2 linked regions of the Dyadobacter pollutisoli genome follow. The protein of the gene in region 1 interacts with the protein of each later gene in a pairwise test. Links are inferred from orthologs where the notes say so. Each region holds a gene or a part of one and is shown in the gene's direction. Other genes may lie near its edges.

Region 1 (12,317 bases):
TTCCAAGAAAATAGTGCGTCAGGGAAAACTGGACTTTATTGGCGGAAGGGCAAAAACGCAGCCACCGCTTTTAGGCTGGTCGAGAAACAATACATTGTCGATCCTTGCTTCGGAAAACGATCGCAAGAATTTTTATATGTATGAAAACCTTGGTACCAAAAAGGTTAAGGTTAAGCTGAAACGTAACATTCGCGGTCTGGATCAGATTGTGGATATGGATGTGTCGCACGACGGTACCATGCTGGCGGTCAGTGCCGATAAGGGGGGACAAAATGATTTATTCCTGATCAGCGTCGCAAGAGCTTCGGCATTACCGTTGACCAATGACCTCTACGACGATCTTTCACCCCGCTTTGTACAGGGTTCTTCGAGAAGAGTGGTTTTTACTTCTAATCGGCCGCTTGATTCGCTGGGAACAGGAGATAAGGGAAATTACAAATCCATATCGTCTGCATTTACCATATTTGAGCATGACGGTACGCCAAAGTCCGATAATCTGATCAAACTGGTACAGGCAGAGGGGAAATCGAAGATTTTGCCGATCTATGCAGATGAAAGCGACGTGGTTTACCTTTCCAACGAAAAAGGCGTAAGTAATTTGTTTAAATACAACCGCGCCTCGACCAGCAGCTCACAGCTGACCAACTACATTCAGAATATCAGAAACGCAGACATTACCATCAAATCGGGTGGGGCCCTTGCTTACACTTATTTGAATGACGGCTATTACACTGCTGCATTCAAAAACGGTTTTGATATCAATGCAACAGTCAATACCCCTTCGCTGAATGCAGCAGGTAGTAGTGCTGGCGGTGATGTTAAAGCGCAGGCCGTCAAAGCTGATTCGGCTGCAAAAGCTGCCCAGGTCGCGGACACGCAGAAACTGGCATTGAAAGACGGTGAAGTAGACACGGATAATTATGAGTTTGACGAGGACGTTCTGAAAGCTTTCGAATCACGCCGAAACAGAGGTAGTTTCCCTACAACTCCAAGTTCGCTTTCCAGGTCCAAAACAACTCGTGAAAATATTGCTGTCAAAGGTCCGTATCCTTACAAGGGATTGTTTATCACCAATGATGCGAATTCAGACTGGCGCATTGACCCGATCCGGGGATTTGGTTTTGCGCAATCCATTTCAATGAACGATCTTTTAGAAAACCATGTGATCAAGGCTGGCCTATTCATCTCGTCCAATTTCAGAAACAGCGATCTTTTTGCAGAATATAATAACAACACCTACCGCATTGATTTCGGGGTTCGTGTCGATAGAAAGAGCCTCTACGTGGACACAGAAGGGGCGCCTCAGAAATACAGGTTCAACCAGCTGATCTTTACGGCATCCTATCCTTTCTCGACTACCAGCAGGTTTTCAGTGTCTCCGATGTTCACCTCGACCCGTATGATCGATGTATATATCTTGCCAAATCCTGATCTGGCTTCGAGCTATGGCGGTTTGCGTACGGAATATGTGTTTGATAATACACGTGTGAATGGTATGAATATGATGGAGGGTACCCGCGTGAAACTGCGCTATGACATGCATCAGGGGCTGTCAAATGGTAACGAAAGCTTTAACCGTGTTAGTCTTGATTTTCGTCATTATCAAAAAATACACCGTGACCTGATCCTGGCGATTCGTGCGTCGGCAAGTCATTCCGGCGGTAAGGCACCTAAGCAAAACATTTTGGGTGGCATGGAGAACTGGCTCGGCAACCGGAAAGAAACCAGAACAGGCGACAATCCATTGAATTTCCAGAAAGACAACCGCGATATTTTCTTTGCCGATTTCGCGACCAATCTAAGAGGTTTCAATCTGAACCGCCTTTCAGGAACAAGCTATATGTTGCTGAATGCAGAGCTACGCATTCCTTTGGTAAAATACCTCTACCGTGGGGCTATCACTTCCAGCTTCCTGCGTAATTTCCAAATCGTTGGGTTTGGGGACATTGGTACAGCCTGGACAGGAAAAGGGCCGTTTAGCGAAAATAACAGTTTGAATACCCAGATCATTGGTAGTGAGGATGATCCCTTCCGTGCAACCGTTACCAACTTTAAAAACCCCTATTTAATGGGTTACGGAGCAGGTGTAAGAACAACATTGTTTGGGTTCTATGCCAAATTTGATTATGCCTGGGGAGTTGACAATGGATATACCAACAAACCAATTCCTTATGTAACACTAGGTTACGATTTTTGAGAAAAACGATCAGTATAAAAACGAAAAATACGGTTATAAAGGTGGCATGAGAGCGATTCTCCTGCCATTTTTAGTTTTTATAAACACTAGCAAAAAGTACTAAAATCAGTTTTAATGAACACACATCATACGTTAGTCAGAATTTACTTTTCTGCCATTCTTTTACTATCCGGCTTGTCAGGGGCATTTGGCCAGCGTGAAGTCTTATATGAGCAATATGTTCAAAATCCGATGGCGATCAATCCGGGATTCACGGGAGTGAGGGAAGATTTCAATATGACAGCCATGTTCAGAAGGAAATGGTTCAATATCCAGAATTCACCTTCCAGTCAGACCTTTGCGGCCGATGGAACCTTTGCCAACGGTAAGTTTGGCGTCGGTTTTCAGGCATTGAATGATCAGACCAGCTATTTTACCACCACCGGTTTCTCCGCGTCTTTCGCATTTCACCTCGGTTTGTCAGATCAATGGAAACTGGGGTTGGGAGCGCAGGGCGGTATTAATGTACTTCCTGTTTCGGACCTTTATAATAGTACCAACCGGGCATTGGGAAGTTTTGGGCTGGGTGCGTGGCTGCGCTCTGATAAGTTGTATCTGGGAATCTCCAAGCCTGAGCTCTTATCCCAAAAATTTGGAAATCAGGCAATCAATAACTTTTACAGGAGACCGTTGTACATCATGGCTGGCGGGAGTTACAACCTCAGTACCGATGTGATGTTACTGCCGCACATCCTCGCCATTCAGGAGAAGGACCACAAAATCAGGGTTGATTTTGGGTCCCGTTTCTGGTTCAAGGAAAAGGTAGGGATCGGGGCTTCCTACAGGGTTGGTGGCGGATATAATTCATTTTCCGCAAATGTGGATTATTTACAGATATCCGTCGAAGCCCAGGCAGGCAGAAATGTGCGGCTGGGCTACTTTTACAGTACCCGGCAAGTGGAACAGATTTATGCATCCTATTCGGGCCCGAAAGGGATACACGAGCTGATGCTTAAATTTATTCCAAACCCGAAAGGTTTTCAGAAATATTGATGCGATTGAAGGGTTGGAAAATGTTTTTCAGCCAAGTTAAAAGGAGATTTTATTCGTAATGTTTACATAAGTCTCGTACCTTTGTGCCGTAAATGAAATACTCACTTTAGTGATGGATAAATACACCTATATAGCAAATTCCGACGCCGCTTACATAGAGGAATTGTACAATTCCTATAAGCAAGATGCAGCTTCAGTAGACGAAGGCTGGCAAAAGTTTTTTGAAGGATTCGACTTCTCTCAAAAGTACCCTGTTAATGGTAACGGGCATGCAAATGGCGCTGCCAATGGTAAGGAAGTAGCCACACCCGGCAAGGTTGATCCATCTCGTATCCGCAAGGAAATGGAAGTGGTGCACCTGATTCGCGGGTTCAGATCGAGAGGTCACCTGCTTGCGACTACCAACCCGATCCAGAAGCGCAAGGATCGTCAGCCACAACTTGACATTGCAGACTTTAACCTCGGCCCGGAGGATCTTGATTCGGTTTTTGAAGCAGGTGTTGAAGTTTTCGGACGCCCTGCCACACTGCGTGAGATTGTAGATTCGCTCAAAACGATTTACACCAGGAACATTGGTTTTGAGTACCTATATATACGCGACAGAGAACAAAAAAGCTGGTTGCGTAAGAAAATCGAGAAGGAAGCCCTGAATATGACTTTCTCAGTTGACGAGAAAAAACATATTCTTTCCAAATTGAATGAGGCGGTTGTTTTCGAAAATTTCCTCCATACCAAATATTTAGGTCAGAAACGTTTCTCGCTGGAAGGTGGCGAAACAACTATTCCCGCGCTGGATGCCATGATTAACAAGGCGGCAGAAATGGGCGTAGTAGAAGTGATGATCGGTATGGCCCACAGAGGACGTTTGAACGTGCTGGCCAACGTCATGCAAAAAACTTACGGACAGATCTTTAACGAGTTTGAAGGTAATTTGCCAGACCAGGTTTGGGGTGATGGCGACGTGAAATACCACATGGGTTTCGCAAGCCAGATCACCACCAAGAACGGAGAAAAAGTACATTTGAAACTGGCTCCCAACCCGTCTCACCTGGAAGCGGTTAACCCGGTTGTCGAAGGTTATATCCGCGCACGTGCCGACGGTATGTATGATAGTGATTACGACCGCGTTCTGCCCGTTTTAATCCATGGTGATGCCGCAGTGGCAGGTCAGGGAATTGTGTACGAAGTAACACAGATGTCGGCCCTGAACGGTTACTATACAGGAGGTACCATTCATTTTGTAATTAATAACCAGGTAGGTTTCACGACAGACTTTATTGACGCAAGATCCAGTATCTATTGTACTGATATTGCGAAGATCGTTGATGCACCGGTACTGCACGTTAACGGAGATGATCCTGAGGCGGTTGTATTCTGTATGCGTCTGGCTGTGGAATATCGTCAGAAATTCAACAAGGACATTTTTATTGACATGGTTTGCTACCGTCGTCATGGCCACAATGAAGCTGACGAGCCGAAATTTACGCAGCCTGTCCTTTACAAATCCATTGAAAACCATCAGAATCCGCGCGAAATCTACCAAAAGACATTGGCAGAGCGCGGCGATGTAGATGCGCAGCTGGCGGCTGGTATGGACAAAGAGTTCAAGCAGCTTTTGCAGGAACGTCTGGATATGGTGAAGCAAAAAGCGCTTCCATATACATTGCCTAAGTTGGAGCAGGAATGGCACAGCTTACGCAAATCCAAACCAGAAGATTTCGAGAAGTCGCCCGAAACAGGCGTACCGCTTGAAGTACTTGAAAAAATTGGAAAAGCACTGATCAGTACTCCTGAGAATTTCAGCCGATTGAAACAAATCGATAAGTTGCTGAAAGATCGTGAGCAAATGATCTTTGATAAAAAAGAAGTGAACTGGGCGACAGCTGAATTGCTGGCCTACGGATCAGTTCTGACTGAGGGTAACATTGTCAGGTTGAGCGGCCAGGATGTGCAGCGTGGGACTTTCTCTCACCGTCATGCGGTGTTGAGAGACGTTGAAACCAATGCAGCTTACAGCAATCTGGATCATATTGAAGAAGGTCAGGGACCATTCATGATTTACAACTCGTTGCTCTCTGAGTATGGGGTGCTGGGTTTTGAATTTGGTTACTCAATGGCCAACCCGAATGCCCTGGTAATCTGGGAAGCACAGTTTGGTGACTTCGCAAATGGTACCCAGGTGATTATTGACCAGTTTGTAACATCAAGTGAAACCAAATGGGACCGCTGGACCGGATTGGTAATGTTGTTGCCACACGGATATGAAGGCCAGGGACCAGAGCACTCGAATGCACGTCCGGAACGTTATTTGCAGCTTTCTGCTAACTATAACCTGATTGTTGCCAACGTAACGACTCCTGCTAACTTCTTCCATTTGCTACGCAGGCAGTTGAAGTTCCCATTCCGCAAGCCGTTGGTGGTAATGTCGCCAAAATCGATGTTGAGACACCCGCTTTGCGTTTCGCCATTGGAGAGTTTGGTGAGTGGATCATTCCAGGAGACAATAGGAGATGCTTATGCTGATCCCAAAAAGGTAAAAAAAGTGTTGCTATGTACTGGAAAGCTGTATTATGAGCTTTATGAAAGACAGCAGGCTGATAAACGCGACGACGTCGCGATCATTCGTTTGGAACAAATGCATCCGTTCCCGCAAAAGCAGATTGACGCGCATTTGAGTCAATATGAAAATGCAAAAGTATATTGGGTACAGGAAGAACCTTTCAATATGGGTGGCTGGACTTTCATGTTAAGAATGTACAAAGGTGCGGAGCCGTTGCAGGTAATCGCAAGAGAATCAAGCGCTTCGCCATCTACCGGTTTCTCGAAAATCCATGCGAAGGAACAGGCTGAAATCGTGAACAGAGCTTTTGAATGATTATTCCTATAATTTTAAGACACTTAATTCGATAACAAGATTGCAGATAAAATGGCTGAAATTGAAATAAAAGTACCGCCCGTTGGCGAGTCGATTACCGAAGTTACAATAGGAAACTGGTTCAAAAATGATGGCGATTTTGTGAAAATGGATGAAGTCATTTGCGGGCTTGATTCAGATAAAGCAACGTTTGAATTGACCGCAGAGGCGGAAGGTGTTTTGCATATCAAAGCTCAGGAAGGCGATACATTGAACATTGGCGACCTGATCGCGACCATTGACTCTGCGTCAAATGGTGCACCGAAAGAAACCGCTCCGAAAAAGGAAGCAGCTTCTCCAAAAGAATCAGCGCCAGTGGAAGCTGCCCCAGAGAAAATACAGGATAAAGCTGAACCAGCCGCAGTGGCTGCTGCCGCTGTTGGTAGCGCTCCTGGTAAAGCATATGAAATGAAAGTTCCTGCAGTAGGAGAGTCCATTACCGAGGTTACCATTGCTTCATGGAGCAAAAAAGATGGCGATCACGTTGAAGTGGACGAAATCCTTTGCGAGCTGGAATCAGACAAAGCGACATTCGAACTACCTGCCGAAGCCGCCGGAACGCTCAGAATCGTTGGAAAAGAAGGCGATACATTGGCGATCGGCGCATTGATATGCACGATTGAAGCTGGCGCCGGATCTTCTGCGGCTGCCCCTGCACCGCAAACAACGGCCCCAACAGCAGTAGCTGCGGATAAAGGTTATAATGAAAAACATGCATCTCCTGTCGCTGCCAAAATACTGGCTGAAAAAGGAATCGATCCGAAAGACGTAAATGGCTCTGGATCGGGAGGTAAGATCATGAAGGACGATGCTCTGAAAGCAGGCAGCAAACCTGCACCGGCAGCGCAGCCTGCCAGCGCTCCTGCCGCCAAACCAGCGGCTGCGGCACCTGCGGCACCCGTCGGTGCTGCACCAGCCGGAGCGAGAGGCCAGCGCAGAGAGAAAATGTCATCACTTCGCAAGACTATTGCACGCCGTTTGGTAGCAGTGAAAAACGAAACGGCCATGCTTACCACTTTCAACGAAGTGGATATGAAGCCGGTGATGGACCTTCGTTCGAAATTCAAAGACAAGTTTAAAGAGAAACACGAAGTAGGACTTGGCTTTATGTCATTCTTTGTAAAAGCAGTTACTGTGGCGTTGAAAGACTTCCCGGTAGTGAATGCTTACATTGACGGCGAAGAGCTGGTTTATAATGATTTCAGTGATATTTCTGTGGCGGTTTCAACACCTCGCGGATTGGTTGTCCCTGTGATCCGTAATGCGGAAACCTTGTCATTCGCGGCGATTGAAAAAGAGATCGTACGTCTGGCCGTTCGTGCACGTGATGGAAAATTGGGGCTGGATGAAATGTCGGGCGGAACTTTTACCATTACCAATGGCGGAACTTTCGGTTCGATGCTTTCTACTCCTATCATTAACGCACCGCAATCTGCAATCCTTGGAATGCACAACATTGTGGAACGCGCAGTAGTAGTGGATGGTCAGATCGTAGTTCGTCCGATTATGTACGTAGCATTGTCTTATGATCACCGCACGATCGATGGTAAAGACTCAGTGAGCTTCCTGGTTCGCTTGAAACAGCTTTTGGAAGACCCAATGCGCTTATTGCTTGATATGTAAGATCATTTCGGAAATAAATAACAACAAAAACGAGAGCTTGTCATCAGGCTCTCGTTTTTGTTGTAGCCCAGGCTAGCTAAGCTTCGGATTTTCCTTATGTCGGTCCTTGTCGCGATCCGTTTTCTTGGCCATATTTTTTTCAAAAGCCTCGGTAAGATTAATGCCGGTCTGGTTGGCGAGGCAGATCAGTACCCACAGCACATCAGCCATTTCGTCCCCAAGATCCTTACCGAGATCAGACTTTTTAAAAGACTGGTCGCCATAGGTTCGGGCCATGATCCTGGCCAGCTCGCCCACTTCCTCTGTCAGGATCGCCATATTGGTGAGTTCCGAAAAGTAGCGGACGCCATAGCTCTTAATCCATTGGTCCACCTGCTGCTGTGCTTCTTCGATTGTCATTTTTTAAGAGTTAATGAGTTAATGAGTTAATGACCGGGGTGCCGGTGCGATGAATGCTAGCTTCTGTTTTTGGAATCAATGACAATGGTGACGGGGCCGTCGTTGAGCAATGCTACTTTCATATCAGCACCGAACAGTCCGCATTGAATTGGTTTTTCGAGTTCTTTTCCCAGGAACCTGATCATGTTTTCGTAGAGCGGTATAGCCACATCATGTCTGGCTGCCTCAATGAATGAGGGGCGGTTCCCCTTTTTGGTACTGGCATGCAAAGTAAACTGACTAATCAGCAGAATGTCTCCATTCACTGATTTGAGATCTAGATTCATTTTGCCTTCCTCATCTCCAAAAACACGCAGACCGATGATCTTTCTGCCCAGCCATTCCAGATCTTCCTGCGTATCCGAATGTGTTATTCCCAATAGTACCAAAAAACCTGCTTCTATTTGTCCATGAACTTTGTCTTCAATGGTTACCGATGCGCTGCTGACGCGCTGGATCACTGCAATCATATTGGTTATTTAATGAATTATCCCACCAGGATCAAAAGTAAAATGTAATGTCGTAATACACTCCATTCTCTCAAAAAGCTTTTCAGGATTTTCAATTTAGACAGAACATTAAAAAAACAGGAGAGTCTTCGACCGGACCCGAAAATAAATTTAGTGCGACTCGGCGAACGTTTGTACATTGTGGGCATTACACACACATTATTGCATTATAAGTTTAAGTGAATCAAACACACTATTCTTTCCAATACGCGAGAGAAGAAAAACTTTACGAATTTCATAGTCAGGGTAAGCGAGGTGTAATCAAGAAAGTAGTTCAGTTTAAACTTATTCACTCGAATGTGTTTAATCTCGGTTTTGGAGATTTCAGCGATGAGCTTGGCTTGATCGACGATACAGTGGTCACCGACAATGGAGATATGGAAATGATTTTTGCAACTGTAATCGCGATCATCCAACAGTTCCTTCTAAGTTTTCCGGATGCGGGAATTTTCCTGACGGGTAGTACAAATTCGAGAACAAGGCTTTCCCAAATTATTATCAATATGAATTTGGAAGATCTGCAAGAAGACTTTGAGATCTACGGATTCAGAAATGAACGTTGGGAGAGATTTAGAAAAAATATAAGATATGAGTCATTTCTGGTTTCAAAATTGTTATAACTTTATCAGAATCAAAAGTAACTGCCATGAAAAACAGTTCAGTTTCCAAACCCGATCCCAGAGCCGTAATGCACAAGAACGACTTAGGCAAACTGGAAAATGTTGATCTATTTCCTGTAAAAACCGCAATTGCAAAAGCAACACTTTTGAAAGCCGCGCTTCCACTAAAAAGGGGCGCTGTGCTACCATCTTCTCTTAAAAAGTAACTTCAAGTTAGGAATTCGGGAGAATTCCCGCATCAATGAAAGAAGAACGAATTTCTGTTTTTGATATATTTAAAATTGGGATTGGCCCTTCCAGTTCCCATACTTTGGGGCCTTGGCGCGCTGCCCAACAATTTCTAAAATCGTTGCAATCCACAATCGGATTAGCGCAGGTTATCTCCGTTAAAGCACATTTGTATGGTTCCCTTGCCAAAACCGGCAAAGGGCATGGAACAGACATTGCAGTTATTCTCGGCCTGAGCGGATACGACCCGGTAACCATTGAAACAGCGGACATCGATCGGATTTTAAGTGAAATTTCTTCGAGCGAAACTATTCTGCTGCATGGCGAAATGAAGATTTCGTTTTCTCCCAAAACAGACGTCCTTTTTCACTTTACGGAATCCTTGCCTTTTCATCCCAATGGGCTGACATTCATTGCCGACTGCGGTCCGCAGGGGGTAGTTCAAGAAACATATTACTCGGTGGGTGGCGGCTTCGTAGTGCAGGAGGGGAGCGGTAGTGAGAGTTCGGCAGAGTCTGTGGTGTTACCGTTTCCGATTGACCATGCTGGTGATCTGCTCAAATGGCATAAGGCTTCCGGATTATCGATCTGGGAGATGGTATTGGAAAATGAAAAGGCCTGGAAAGATGAAAAGGTTATTCGCAAGGACCTGCTGAATATCTGGCACATTATGCAGCAAAGCATTTTTCACGGCTGCCAGACCAAAGGTATATTACCTGGCGGACTAAATGTCCAAAGGCGCGCAGCCTCTTTGAATCAGAAATTATTGAATAGTAAGATATGCAGCGGCTGCGATGAGTGGATCGACTCGATTCGTAGTGGCGGCGCTGGATTCAACTATACATTGGACTGGGTAAGCTGCTTTGCACTGGCTGTAAATGAAGAAAATGCATCTTACAGCAGGGTAGTCACAGCCCCTACAAATGGCGCAGCTGGCGTGATCCCGGCGGTTTTGCAATTTCACATGACATTTTGCGGCGGCACCGAGGAGGATATTTTCAGATTTATGCTGACGGCCGGCGAGATAGGAAGCATTTTCAAAAAAGGCGCTACGATATCGGCCGCGATGGGCGGGTGTCAGGCGGAGATAGGCGTATCGTCGGCAATGGCTGCGGCCGGGCTTACCCAGGTTTCGGGAGGGACTGTCGAACAATGTCTAATGGCAGCTGAGATCGCCATGGAGCACCATTTGGGGCTCACTTGTGATCCTGTAGGAGGATTGGTGCAAATACCTTGCATCGAGCGAAATACAATGGGCGCTATCAAAGCGATTACCGCGTCACAACTCGCTCTGCAAAGCAATCCTGAAAATGCAAAAGTGTCCCTCGACAATGTCGTGAAAACCATGTGGGAAACTGCTCTGGACATGAATAATCGCTATAAGGAGACCTCAGAAGGTGGGCTTGCCGTTAACATTCCCATCAGTTTGAGTGAATGCTAGCAGCTGTTTTTTATGTAATCTCAGAGATTTAGTAATAAGTGCGCCAGGCCGAAATATACGCCGTAGCCGATCAGGTCATTCGCAGTTGTAATGAACGGGCCGGAAGCCACAGCGGGATTAATGCCGATCCTTTCGAGCAGAATAGGCGTAATTGTTCCCATAAATGAGGCCAGGAAAACCACCGACATCAAAGCGGTAGATACAACCAGAGCTAGCTGCACATCATTGCCGATCAGTAAATTAAAGCCGAAGACAATGCAGCTGATGATCAGCCCATTGATAAAGGCAACGGCAAACATCCTGATCAGTCTCTGCCCGACAGTGGTATCAAGTCCTGTTTTGTCAGCCAGACTTTGTAAAATAATGGAGGAGGTTTGAATACCTACATTCCCGCCCGTTGAACCAATAATGGGGATAAATGCGGCCATAGCGGGGATAATTTTGAGATCTCCCTCGAAAAAACTGATAAACTTGGCCGCCAGGATTCCTCCCATCATTCCTACTAGCAACCAGGGAAGTCTAGCCTTGGTTTGTTGCCAGATCGTGTCATCTTCCTCTACATCACCGGTAATACCCGCCATGGCAAGGGTATCGGAACTGGCCTGGTCTGTGATCACGTCAATCACATCATCGATGGTGATCCGCCCGAGAAGTTTGCTTTGTACGTTCACAACCGGCAGGGCGTCAAGGTCATATCGCTGCATCAGCTCGGCTACTTCTTCCGCCGGCCGGTATGTTTCCACGAAAATTACATCCTTGTCGTACAGACTTTCGATCCTGGTGTTTTTGTGGGCCAGGACAATTTTTTTCAGGGAAAGTATCCCAAGCAACTTCCCAAAATCGTCCACCACATACACAGCATATACCTTACCTACGTCTTCTGCCTGTTTTCTGAGCTCTTCAATGCATTGATTTACAGTCCAGTTAACATTGGCTTTCACCAACTCTTTCTGCATCAGACCACCTGCCACATCTTCATCATAATGTAGCAAATCGAGAATGAACCGGGCCTGTTCGCGATCTTCCAGCAATGCGATCACTTCCTCACGGACGCGGATCGGCTGTTCATTCAGCAAATCCACGGCATCATCAGAATCAAAAAGATTGACAAACCTTGATATTTCTTCGGAAGTAAAAACTTTCAGAAATTCCCGACGCTCGTTGGGCTCCATATCCGCGAGAATAGCAGCGCCGGTTTCAATATTGAGCTGAGTGACCAGGAATTTGGCACTTTCGGTTTCCAGCTCAGATAAAAGACTGGTGATATCTGCCGAAAAAAGGCTGTCCATCTCCGACCTGATCGCCTCAGAATCCT
Region 2 (11,953 bases), 4.3 Mb from region 1 along the record:
GTTGGCATTCTGGTTTGCCCTCGAATAAGTGTTGTAAAGCTCAGCAGGCGACAAGCTTGAATAAGTCGTATTCCAGGGTCTGAGGTTCTCGCCGATATTACCTCCCGGAAAAGCCTCGTTACAATACTGCAATACCTTGTTATAATCCTTCTTGACCAGGTAAAACCGCGATGCAAAGGCATTGGCAGCAGCCCGGTTAAAATGGTATTTGGGAATGGTGTAAGAGCCGTCGCTAATGAGCGGCAAGCCTTCCAGCAAGTCCTTTTCAATCATTTCGTACACATATGCGACTGTTTTCCTTTCGTATTTCTTGATAACCACCGTTTCTGGCTCAGTCACGTAAGGTATACCCGGATCGGAGTTAGGTTGTTGCGGATCAAAAAACTTGCTGAAATAATTAACGAGCATAAAGTGTGCATAAGCTCTCGCCAGCAGTGCTTCCCCTCTCTGCGCAGTATATTGCGACGGGTCGGCGGATTTACTGATAATTTCCAACGCCTGGTTAGCTACGGAAATAGCCCGGTAGCATTCCGCCCAGTATTGGTCAGGTGAATCCTGTTCATCTACGGTTGCCTCCACCACTTCAAATTGAAACGAAAAACGGTTCGTTTTGTCATCCTGCCCGGTGCCTTTATCTCCGACATTATCGCTCATTGCCTCCGAAAACACCACATAACCTCCCTGAGGATAGGCCGTTGTAAGCAATTGCGAAACCTGTTTCGGAGTGTTGATCGTGGCACGTGTGCTATCTGGCTCTTTGGAAAGAAAATCTTCGCAGCCTGCCAATGCAAGAAAAGGTATGATCAGAAGTATCCTTTTTAAAATCAATGTCTTACTCATATATATCAATTCATAAAATCATCCGGTACCTAAATCATTTCAAACTTTCACCACTTACAATGTAAGCTTTATCGCCACCGTAAACTGCTTCTGTATCGGCTGCGCTACACCACCTGAATTAAAAAACTCCGGATCCTGTCCTTTCAACTTCTTGTCGGCGTAGATCAGCCACGGGTTAATAGACGAAACCTGGATGCTTGCTGCCTTGAAGCCGTATTTTGCAGCAATAGGAAGCGGCACCTTATAAGCGAGCGAAACTGATTTCAACCTCACAAAGTCTCCTTTTGCAACGCGTTCGGTAGAGTAATTGTAAATGTTGTAAGGATAAGTACCTACCAGATATTGCTGTTCCAGCTGATCGGCAATGGATGGTACTTTCGTGATATTTTCGTCACCCGGGATCACCCATCTGTCCAAAAATTCCTTCGGCATCGCATCCAGATCGCTGAATGAGCCCTTATACAATGGATTTAAACGAATTTTGTTTCCCGCCTGATAGGTTAAAAACACATTCAGGGACAACTCCTTATAAGTAAGTGTATTGTTGAACCCGCCAGTAAAAGGAGGATCAACCGGCCCTTCATATTTGAGGTAGCTGATGTTCTGATCTTGCAAATAAACGTCCGAACTTACCTCACCTTTCTCATTCAGGAATATCGGAACACCGGTTTTGGGATTGAGTGACCGGTAATCAATGGAAAAAAGGCTTCGTACCGGCCTGCCCTGTACATTAGCTCCTTCTGCTTTCACAAGATCAAAAATACCAGGGTTGTTGTCCACATTAGTGATCAATGTACGGGCATATCCTACTGTAATCCTGGAACGGAAATCCCAGTCACGCGTTTTGAAAAGAACACCGTCCAATGAAAAGTCAACACCGTGCGACTGCATGTCTGCATAGTTGGCCACCTTGTAGATCTGCCCTCCAATCCCTGAAGTCTTGATTTCATCGATCAGGTCAAAGCTGTTTCTAATGTAACCATCGACCGTCAGGTTGATTCTATTCGCCAGAAACCCAAGGTCCAGCCCCACATTACCACTGTACAGTTTCTCCCAGGTAAGCTCCGTATTTTCAAGCGAAGTAAGCTGTATCGCGGATTCTTTTTCGTCCACGACCGGCCTTCTGGTAATGATACTTTGAAACAATGCTGCTGTATTCGTAGCCGGGCCGGTATCCGCCGAAAGTCCGTAACTCGCACGCAGCCTTCCCATACTCAGCCACTTAAATCTTTTTACTAAATTTTCACGGTCAAAATTCCAAGACCCTGCCACTGTATACGTTGGCAGCCAGCGGGCGTTGGCCGATTTACCAAAACCATTGGAACCATCGTAGCGAATGTATCCGGTGAAGTTGTATTTATCGTCCAACGTATAACCAGCACTTCCATAAAATGCGGCAAAACGTTCGTAATCCATCCGCATACCATAATATTGGAAATTACTTTCAATGGTCTGTTTCAAGATCCTGTAATCCACGAAAGGTGTTCCTCCCTGCTCATACTGAAATCCGTAACCTGTATTGTTTGAATTCTTACGGTTTGTATACTTAATTTCCTGACCGGCCAAAAGATCTATAACATGCCTGTCATTGAATTTTTTGTTATACCTCAGGTTGTTACGAATGTTGTAAAACAGCAGCTGATCCTCATTTGTATTATAAAACCCTCCGCTGGGCAGCACGATCACAGGATATGCATTAGGTACGTCCGGATCTGTATAAAGGTATTTGTTTGCCAATGCGATTGTGGAATTACCTGCCGCTCTGTATGCATTAGCCATATTACTGTTTTCCGTAATGGTATGCTCACGTCCCGTTTGAATGTACCGCATTGCGCCCAGGAAATCGTAGGTCAGGTGATCGGTAATTTTGTAGGAAAAATTACCCTGTAACTTGATATCCGCTAATGTGAGGTTGATCTTATTGTTTTCCAGCTCAGTAAGGATATTGAACGGGGCAAAATTCCTCCTGAAATATTCCCGGTCGCCATTTTCGTCAAAAGCTGTCAGTGTTCGGCTCGTATTGAGTGCGTAGCTAAATGGATTAATATCAAAATCCCTGTCAAACTTACCTTCTACCGGGTTACTACGTCTGCTCAGAGAGCCGGGAGCCTGCTGGCGCCGCACCGAGGCAAGAGTCGAAATACCCATGCTGATCTTGTCGGATATCTGGTACGTGTTTTTGAAGTTCAGCGTATACCTTTTAACCTTATCGGCAACGGTCCATCCATTATCATCCAGGTAACTGGCCGATACGTAAGAGTTTGATTTGTCAGTACCGAAGGAAACACTCAAAGAGTGTTCGTGAATAAAATTTTGCTTAAAAAGTACATCAAACCAGTTAGTATTCGCTTTGGCATACCTTAGAAGGAAATCTTTCTTAGCCTCCTGCGTGTTAGGGATCTCAAAATTGCCCTCCTCATCGCCATTTAAAGAGTTGTAATACTTACCGTAAACCCCATAATCAGGTTTAGACAAAATGTTAGAGGTGAGATAGCCTTTTCGTTCCAATTCGCCGAGAACAGACATTTGCTGAGCCGAATTCATGATGTTAAAGTTCCGGTAGGAAGGGGTGAGCTGGGTGCTGAAGTTTCCTGAATAAGTAATGACTGGCTTGCCGCTTTTACCTTTTTTAGTCGTGATCACAATCACACCATTCATTGCACGGGCACCATATAATGCCGCCGCGGCCGCATCTTTTAGGATATCAAACGTTTCAATGTCATTCGGGTTCAACCCGGCAACTGCAGATCCCAATAGAGTAGTAGGGTCGCCGCTGGACAGCTGATCGTTGGAAATATTCACAATGTCCTCCTGCACAACCCCGTCGATCACCCATAATGGCTTATTGTCCCCGTTCAGCGAAGTAGCACCCCGAATCCTGATCTTCGGTGCTGCTCCAAATGTTCCCGACACGTTCTGGATCGAAACACCGGCGGCCCGTCCTTCAAGCATTCGGCTCACATCCGGAAGACCGTCAATTTTCACATCGTCCGTTTTCAGCGTAACGGCTGATCCGGTAAATTTATCCTTGTCAATCTGCTGAAAACCAGTAACAACCACATCCTGCAATCCTACCGCATCTTCCACGAGCACAATACTCAGGCTGCGGCCAGCTTTTATTTCTTTGGGCAGAAATCCTATCATGGTAATGACCAGCGTCGCTCCATCGTTCACGCCCTGCAACAGGAATTCTCCTTTCTCATTGGTTACCGTCCCCTTCTGAGTCCCCTTCACCCGCACTGTGGAACCGATCAAAATCTCGCCGGTACTGCTTTTAACAACACCTTTAACGTCAATATCCGCTGAATAAGCAGAAGAGGGAGAGGTAAAACCGGATAAAAAGGTAAAAACAAGGAGTAATACTAACAGCCGACTCAGGCCACTGATCCGATAGAAAACATCCATATATGTAAGTATAAGTCTAACTCTAAATTAATGGGTGTCCGCCGAGGCGGGTTTAGTTGTTAATGCTCTCAATAATACACATTATCACAGAAAAAAACGAAAAGATTATGGCACTAACGGTTACAAATCTTTTAAAAGTCTTTAACTGTAAATAAAAAACAGGAAGTCACTGAATGACTATAATACGCAGGAAAACCGAATGATGTGGAGGAGGTGCTGATAAACTTTGGCAATTATCTTAAATAAAACAAATTAGGCCGCATTTTATTGTTTTCCCGCTGAGTGATTTTAGCCTTTTTTACAAAGCTTCATTAATATCTTTTTTCTTTTCGGTCAATACGGCGGTAATCCGGTTCAATTCATCGACTTTATGGGCAAAGTCTCCCTTTAACATATCCCTGACCGCTTTCAGCTGCTCCATCGCCGTATCCAGGTTGTCGGGTAGTGCGTCGCCCAATACTTCTTTGAGCCGTTTGGCAAATGTCGGGGACATTCCGTTTGTAGAGATCGCGACTTTAAGGTTCCCTTTTCGTACGACTGAAGAAAGGTAAAAATCGCAAATGGCCGGTGTATCGGCGACATTGGTGAGGATATGCCTGGTTCTGGCAATTGCTGCTATTCTTTTGTTTTCTTCTTTGTCGTTGGTGGCCACAATAACGAGGTCCTTTTCATCCAGATCATCGTCATTGAATTTCCTTTCAATTAGATTTATTCGTGAATTCTGGCTGGCCAAATCCAGTATTTCCTGTCTGATTTCCGGCGAAACAAGGGTCACCCTGGCTTCGGGTGAATTATCAAGAACAGCGGTTATTTTTTCCAAACCTACATAGCCACCTCCAACGATCAGTGTATGCAGGTTTTCAAGTTTGAGGAATATCGGGAACAAGTTATTCATATCTCAAATTTACAGGAAATATCACACATTAGGTTGGGGAAGCAACCCTTTTATAACTATTCCAACAATTACACTTTCACTATGTGCTTCTTTCCCCGTACCTTTGCACCATGATCGCGATTACGAACCTCAGTTATTTTCTCGGCGACCGAGCACTTTATGATAGTGCGTCGCTCCATATAAAGCCCAAACAAAAAATTGGTCTTATTGGTCTTAACGGTACCGGTAAGTCGACGCTACTCCGTATGATTAACGGGGAATTCCAGCCGGACGGTGGAAATATTTCCAAAGCAGGAGATTGCACAATAGGGTTTCTGAACCAGGATTTACTTTCCTACCAGAGTGATGACTCGATCCTTTCCGTTGCGATGCAAGCATTTGAACGTCAGAATGTTTTGCAAATTCAAATGGACAAGATCCTCCATGATATGGAGCATAATTATACGGATGCATTGGTCGACCGACTGGCCAGGGTTCAGGACGAATTCGAAGCATTGGACGGTTATTCCATTCAATCCAAAGCCGAAGCTATTCTTGAAGGTTTAGGATTCGTAACGGACGATTTGCACAGACCATTGCGGTTGTTTTCCGGGGGATGGAGAATGCGTGTGATGTTGGCGAAACTGCTTTTGCAAAAGCCGTCATTGCTCATGCTCGATGAGCCTACCAACCACTTGGACTTACCATCCATTCAATGGGTTGAAAAATATGTACAGAGCTATGAAGGAGCTGTTATCGTGGTTTCTCACGACAGGCAATTTCTTGACAATACGATTGATACCACTGTGGAAGTTTCAGGCGGAAAGTTGAATTACTACGCAGGAAATTACTCCTACTATCTGGAGGAAAAAGAGGAACGCAATGAAATTCAGCGCGGTGCTTATGAAAATCAGCAAGCCAAGATCCGCCAGACCGAGCGTTTTATTGAACGTTTCAAAGCCAAAGCAACCAAATCCCGCCAGGTACAGAGCCGTGTAAAAGCGCTGGACAGAATGGATGTAGTGGACCAGGTGATTGATGAAAATGCAAAAGTTCATTTCCGTTTCCAGTTTACTACCCAGCCCGGAAGGCACGTTTTTCAACTTGAAGATGCTTCCAAGGCTTATGGAGAAAAGGTTATTCTTCAAGGTACCAATATTAGCATGGAGCGTGGAGATAAAATTGCGCTGATCGGTGCTAACGGTCGCGGAAAGTCTACGGTTCTTCGCGTAGTAGCAGGTACCGAACCCATTGAAGGAAAAAGAAGACTGGGACATAATGTATCGTTTACATTCTACGCTCAGCATCAGCTCGAATCCCTGAATGTACAGCATAACCTCATCGAGGAGCTGAAATATGCCAACCCAAACAAAACGGAAACAGAGTTGCGTACCGTTTTGGGTTGTTTTCTTTTCAGCGGCGACGATGTATTCAAGAAAATCAAGGTCCTTTCCGGAGGTGAAAAATCACGGGTAGCGTTGGCCAAAGTACTACTTTCACAAGCTAACTTCCTGTTGCTCGATGAGCCTACCAACCACTTGGACATGCAGTCTGTCAATATCCTGATACAGGCTTTGCAGCAGTATGAAGGTAGTTACATTGTAGTATCCCACGACCGGTATTTTGTTGAAAATATTGCAAACAAAATATGGTACATTGAAGATCACGAGATTAAAGAATACCCTGGTACTTACGAGGAGTACGAAGTGTGGGTGGAAGAACGCGGCTTACAATCTGCCGTAAGTGATAAAGCGGTTGTCAGCAGCGCACCTCCGCAGAAAAATGCCACGCTGGCTTCTAACAATGGTCCTGCACAGAAAAGTAATGGAAAATCAGTTTCCAATGAAGATGCGCAGAAAATAAAAAAGGTTCAGAAGCAGATTGAGGAACTGGAAAATACCATTAATGGTCTTGAAATAAGAAAAACAGAGACGGAAGCTAAACTGGCCGATCCAAAAATCTACAACGACAATGCAGCTTTGACCGAGCTGAACAAGTTTTATGCGGACATTAAACAAAAGCTGAATAGCACCACCGAATCGTGGGAAAACCTGATGCTGGAAGTAGACGAGTTGTCGGGAAAGTAAATATGAAGTCAGCGTAAAAAGGGAAATCGGTTCGATTTCCCTTTTTTTTGTTTTTACTATTAACTCAAATCTTTGGTCTTCGCATAAATATCGCTCAGCTTTAATTTCAAATCAAAATTTGCGGAAGTGATATATTCTTCGATGCTGTGGGCTTCTGACGCTAGAAACCACATTCCATCTTCATTTTTAGCCCAGACTTCTGCAGAGATTGACAATGAATCAATCATAATATATTCTTTCAAAGTCGGTATACCTCTATAGAAATGAAATTTTTCACCTCTGTCATATCCACTGGTTGTCTTAGATAACACTTCAATGAGTGCAGTAGGGTTCATAATTGTATCCGCCTGATCATCTAATAATTCTGGCTTCCCACAAAGAATAAGTAAGTCCGGATAAGTATATAATCCAGTTTGAGGAATATGCAGGCGCATATCACTGGAAAAGCTTTGGCAAGATTTGTCTTTAAAAAATACGCCGATTTCAATAGACAAGTTTTCTTTTATCCGATTGTGATCGTAGCTCGCCCCAGCCATTGCAAATATCTCTCCCCGATAATATTCGCTTTTGTACTCGGCCTCTCTTTCCAGTTCCAGATATTCTTTTTCTGAATACATTTTGATAGTTTGTGCTGTCATTTGATTAGTGTAAGTTAAAAAATAGTTGCTAACGCGCAAAACACGTTTCTCTATTCAGACGTACCTTACACTGAAAAGTAACGTTATCGTTTAAAATCTTGTCATGCGTTTATCAGTCATTTTACTCTTCCTGATCTCCTGTTTTTATCAGACAAATGCGCAACAGCAAAATCTGCGTCTGGAAGATTTTATATATAATGAAAAAATCAGGACCGTGCTGTTGTATCCAGCCCTGGAAAATCCGGAAAATCCTACGCGGTTGCTTACCCCACCCATAAAACCTTTGAATGGCACGTCTCCCCTAGTTCTTGAATTTGATGATCTATCAGGACAGTTTGAGGGCTACCGTGCCAAAATAGTGCATTGCAATGCCGATTGGAGCAAATCAAATCTGAATGACATTGAATTTACATTTGAATTCAATGAGTATCCCATCAATTCCTACGAGCAGTCGTTCAGTACCAAGGTGCCGTACTTTCACTACCGCTTGGAACTTCCGAGACTGAAACTTTCCGGTAATTATGTGGTGTATGTGTACTCAGACCGCGACAGAAAACCAGTCCTGAGCCGCAGATTTATGCTTTATGAAAACAGGGTGAACATCAACGCGCAGGCCAGATTTTCGCAAGGTATTCAGCAACAATTCAGCGATCAGCAGATTGATTTTACGGTCGACTATAAAGGTTATCCGCTCAATGCTCCGCAAACTGATTTAAAAGTCGTTCTGCGAAAAAATTTTCGCTTTGATCAACTCAAAACGGGATTCAAGCCGACCAATGTTAAACCTTTTGATCAGGTGCTCGAATACACTTTTTTCGATCTTGAAAACACCTTTCCGGGAGGCAATGAGTTCAGGTATTTCGATAGCAGGACATTGTCGGCAAGAGGGTATGGTATTAATGAAATGGAAAGATCTGATGAATTTACCCGGCTGCTTTTATTCCCTGACAAGGCGAGGGTAGGCTCTTACATTCAAATTGATGATTTCAATGGCCAGTACATTGTGGATCAGCGGGAGTCCGGTCGCGGGAGTATCGAGGCAGATTACACGCCGGTATTATTTACCCTACGGTCGGAAGAAGAACCTGGTGCCACATTCTATGTCAATGGTGCATTTAATTTATGGCAGCTCAATGATCGAAATCGCATGACCTACAATGCCATTGCAAAGGCCTACGAGGCAGAGATTATGATTAAACAGGGTGTCATCAATTACAATTATACAATGGTAAATGGTGCCGGCAAAAAACCCGATGAGGCCTACATTGAAGGCAATTACGGAGCTACCGAGAATGATTACGACATCCTGATTTACCACCGCCCACCTGCCGGAAGATCAGATCTGCTTGTGGGTTACCGGACCGTCGAATGGAACAGAAGGCGCTAAAAAAAGGAGCGACTTATCCGGTCGCTCCTTAATCTTATATTCTTCCGGAAAGATTTACACGTTAAATCGGAAGTGCATAATATCACCATCCGCAACTACATATTCTTTTCCTTCCACTGCCATTTTGCCAACTTCCTTCACGCCAGCTTCCGTTTTATACTGCTCATAATCAGCAATTTTAATAACCTCCGCACGAATGAATCCTTTTTCAAAATCACTATGGATCACACCAGCCGCCTGAGGCGCTTTCCAGCCTTTTACGATTGTCCAGGCGCGGACTTCCTTCACTCCTGCGGTGAAATAAGTGATCAGATTGAGAAGTGCATAAGAAGCTTTGATCAGCTTGCTCAGTCCTGATTCTTTCAGACCATACTCTCCTAAAAACATTTCATGCTCCTCAGGATCCTCGATCTCTGAAATCTGGGATTCGATAGCCGCGCAAAGTACAATTACATCCGCCCCTTCGTGTTTTACTGCTTCACGCAATTTTTCAGAATATTCATTGCCAGAAAGCATTGAACCTTCGTCCACATTGGCAACATAAAGAACCGGCTTTGCTGTCAGCAACTGCAAGTCACCGATTACAGCTTCCTTCGTTTCTTCATCAATCACGACACTACGGGCATTTTTGCCTTCTTCCAGCGTCGATTTATATTTTTTCAGCCATTCCAGTTCGGCTTTTGCTTTTGCATCACCAGCACGCGCACCTTTTTCTGTTTTCTGAATCTTCTTTTCAACAGATTCGAGATCTTTCATTTGTAACTCAATGTCGATGATCTCTTTATCAAAAACAGGATCTACACGTCCTTCCACGTGAACCACGTTTTCGTCCTGAAAACAGCGAACTACGTGAACAATTGCGTCCACCTCACGAATGTTAGCAAGAAATTTATTTCCTAAGCCTGCTCCCTGGCTGGCACCTTTCACAAGGCCTGCGATATCCACAAACTCAATGATAGTAGGTATTACCTTTTGAGGTTTTACCAAACCGGTAAGTACGTCCAGACGTTCATCTGGAACTGTTACCACACCCACATTGGGCTCTATCGTACAGAAAGGATAATTGGCAGCTTCGGCTTTGCCGGTAGAAATGGCATTAAAAAGAGTGGATTTCCCTACGTTTGGCAATCCCACGATCCCACATTGAAGACTCATATTTGATTGGTATGCAGTTAATAGCAGGCAATTCCCGTGCAAAAGTGCAAAGAACACCTGTCTGCTGAATGATATTTTTTGCAAAATTACCATTTAGCGAGTACAAAAACCAAAAGCCTTCGTAAATGATTGCGAAGGCTTTTATCTTAATGTAAATTTCTTAATCCCACTTAAGGTCAGACTCTCCTACTACATCCACCTCATCGGCTTTGGTCTCAAACTGGGAGAAGTCAACTTCCGGCATCAACTCTGTCTTCACGTGATCCACCGCATCTTTCAAAGCATCTACGAACTTATCGAAGTCTTCTTTGTATAAAAACATTTTATGTTTTTCATACGTGAACCCGTCTCCCTGCGGATGACGACGGCTCTCTGTGATGGTAAGATAATAATCGTTGGATCGCGTTGAGCGAACATCGAAGAAGTAAGTCCGTTTTCCTGCCCTGACCCTTTTGGAGTAGATTTGCTCTCTGTCTTCCACTATGTTTAGTTTTAAATAGGTTTTCAAACGCTAAAATATAAAGTTTATTGCTGCTAACAAAAAAACCGGGACATATTAGCGATTTGTTAGCATTGGGCTTCTTTTTTACAAACAATTTGCACTTTAACGTCAACTTTTGTTCGTTTTTATAATTTTTCTATTACTTTTGAAATTCGTGGGTTTCCATTTTTACCGGATTCTCTTAGCGAATGAATATGAAATAGGGCTTTATTACCTTATTATGTTTCACCTAAATCCAGAGATATGACTTATCATCGGATTCTGATTCTCATCATGTTAGCTTTCGCCACGCAACCAGACACCTTCGCTCAGGTTAAGCTTGGCAAAACAGAAACCGGAAATGCTTCTTACTATTCCACCAGGTTTCACGGCAGAAAGACCTCTTTCGGCGAAGTACATAAAAGTACAGAACTGATTGCAGCGCACAGAAGTTATCCGCTTAATACGATGCTTGAAGTAACGAATCTTGAAAATGATGAAAAAGTAATCGTCAGGGTTAATGACCGCGGCCCATTCTCCAGAAACCGCGTGGTAGATTTAAGTAAAGAAGCGGCCAGGCTTTTAGGTATCATTGCAAAAGGCGTGGCCAATGTGTCAATCAGAGTTGTTGGAATGGAGGGAATGGTCTTGCTGGGTTCCAGCGAAGAAATTGACCCCAAATCCGGAAAAGTAATATCGATGCGAACCAAGAGATAATTTTCAGGGATAAATGAGTAACCGACAACTGGATCTGGCAAAAGTAAGGGAGTTCGGTAACCTGGAATTTCTTGCCAAACAACTGGTTGAAGGTTTTATTACTGGTCTGCACAAGTCGCCTTTCCACGGCTTTTCGGTCGAGTTTGCGGAACATCAGCTCTACAATACCGGAGAATCCACCCGAAATATAGATTGGAAGGTTTTTGCCAAAACGGATCGCCTTTATGTGAAACGTTACGAGGAAGAAACCAACCTCCGCTGCCATATCCTCCTGGATACCTCTTCTTCCATGTACTATCCGGAAGAAAACTTTGGCAAAATGACTTTTAGCGTCATGGCGGCTGCCAGCCTCACCTACCTTCTGCAGCG

What was found.
Region 2: the proteins of ON006_RS02620 (region 1) and ON006_RS19760 interact in binary tests that used the Escherichia coli proteins (3 or more experiments, as listed by UniProt). The link is inferred for Dyadobacter pollutisoli from one-to-one orthologs.

Annotation. Positions count from the first base shown.
Region 1 is NZ_CP112998.1:589,497-601,813, forward strand. What follows is about bases 3,020-6,304. They hold ON006_RS02620 (2-oxoglutarate dehydrogenase E1 component), read left to right. Parts: upstream 3,020-3,341; coding sequence 3,342-6,104; downstream 6,105-6,304. Other genes in these bases: ON006_RS02615 (PorP/SprF family type IX secretion system membrane protein), read left to right, coding at 3,020-3,229; odhB (2-oxoglutarate dehydrogenase complex dihydrolipoyllysine-residue succinyltransferase), read left to right, coding at 6,156-6,304. Outside these bases: ON006_RS02610 (hypothetical protein), read left to right, coding at 1-2,197; more of ON006_RS02615, read left to right, coding at 2,312-3,019; more of odhB, read left to right, coding at 6,305-7,766; ON006_RS02630 (nucleotide pyrophosphohydrolase), read right to left, coding at 7,839-8,165; dtd (D-aminoacyl-tRNA deacylase), read right to left, coding at 8,222-8,674; ON006_RS02640 (DUF6934 family protein), read left to right, coding at 8,893-9,333; ON006_RS02645 (hypothetical protein), read left to right, coding at 9,360-9,539; ON006_RS02650 (L-serine ammonia-lyase), read left to right, coding at 9,575-11,002; mgtE (magnesium transporter), read right to left, coding at 11,023-12,317. UniProt on the Escherichia coli protein: E1 component of the 2-oxoglutarate dehydrogenase (OGDH) complex which catalyzes the decarboxylation of 2-oxoglutarate, the first step in the conversion of 2-oxoglutarate to succinyl-CoA and CO(2).
Region 2 is NZ_CP112998.1:4,847,719-4,859,671, forward strand. What follows is about bases 4,808-7,728. They hold ON006_RS19760 (ABC-F family ATP-binding cassette domain-containing protein), read left to right. Parts: upstream 4,808-5,250; coding sequence 5,251-7,206; downstream 7,207-7,728. Other genes in these bases: ON006_RS19755 (precorrin-2 dehydrogenase/sirohydrochlorin ferrochelatase family protein), read right to left, coding at 4,808-5,140; ON006_RS19765 (Uma2 family endonuclease), read right to left, coding at 7,266-7,728. Also shown: ON006_RS19745 (RagB/SusD family nutrient uptake outer membrane protein), read right to left, coding at 1-840; ON006_RS19750 (SusC/RagA family TonB-linked outer membrane protein), read right to left, coding at 895-4,245; more of ON006_RS19755, read right to left, coding at 4,544-4,807; more of ON006_RS19765, read right to left, coding at 7,729-7,844; ON006_RS19770 (type IX secretion system plug protein), read left to right, coding at 7,948-9,231; redox-regulated ATPase YchF, read right to left, coding at 9,286-10,386; ON006_RS19780 (DUF3276 family protein), read right to left, coding at 10,547-10,894; ON006_RS19785 (septal ring lytic transglycosylase RlpA family protein), read left to right, coding at 11,132-11,584; ON006_RS19790 (DUF58 domain-containing protein), read left to right, coding at 11,598-11,953. UniProt on the Escherichia coli protein: Genetic data indicate it may be involved in ribosome assembly or function.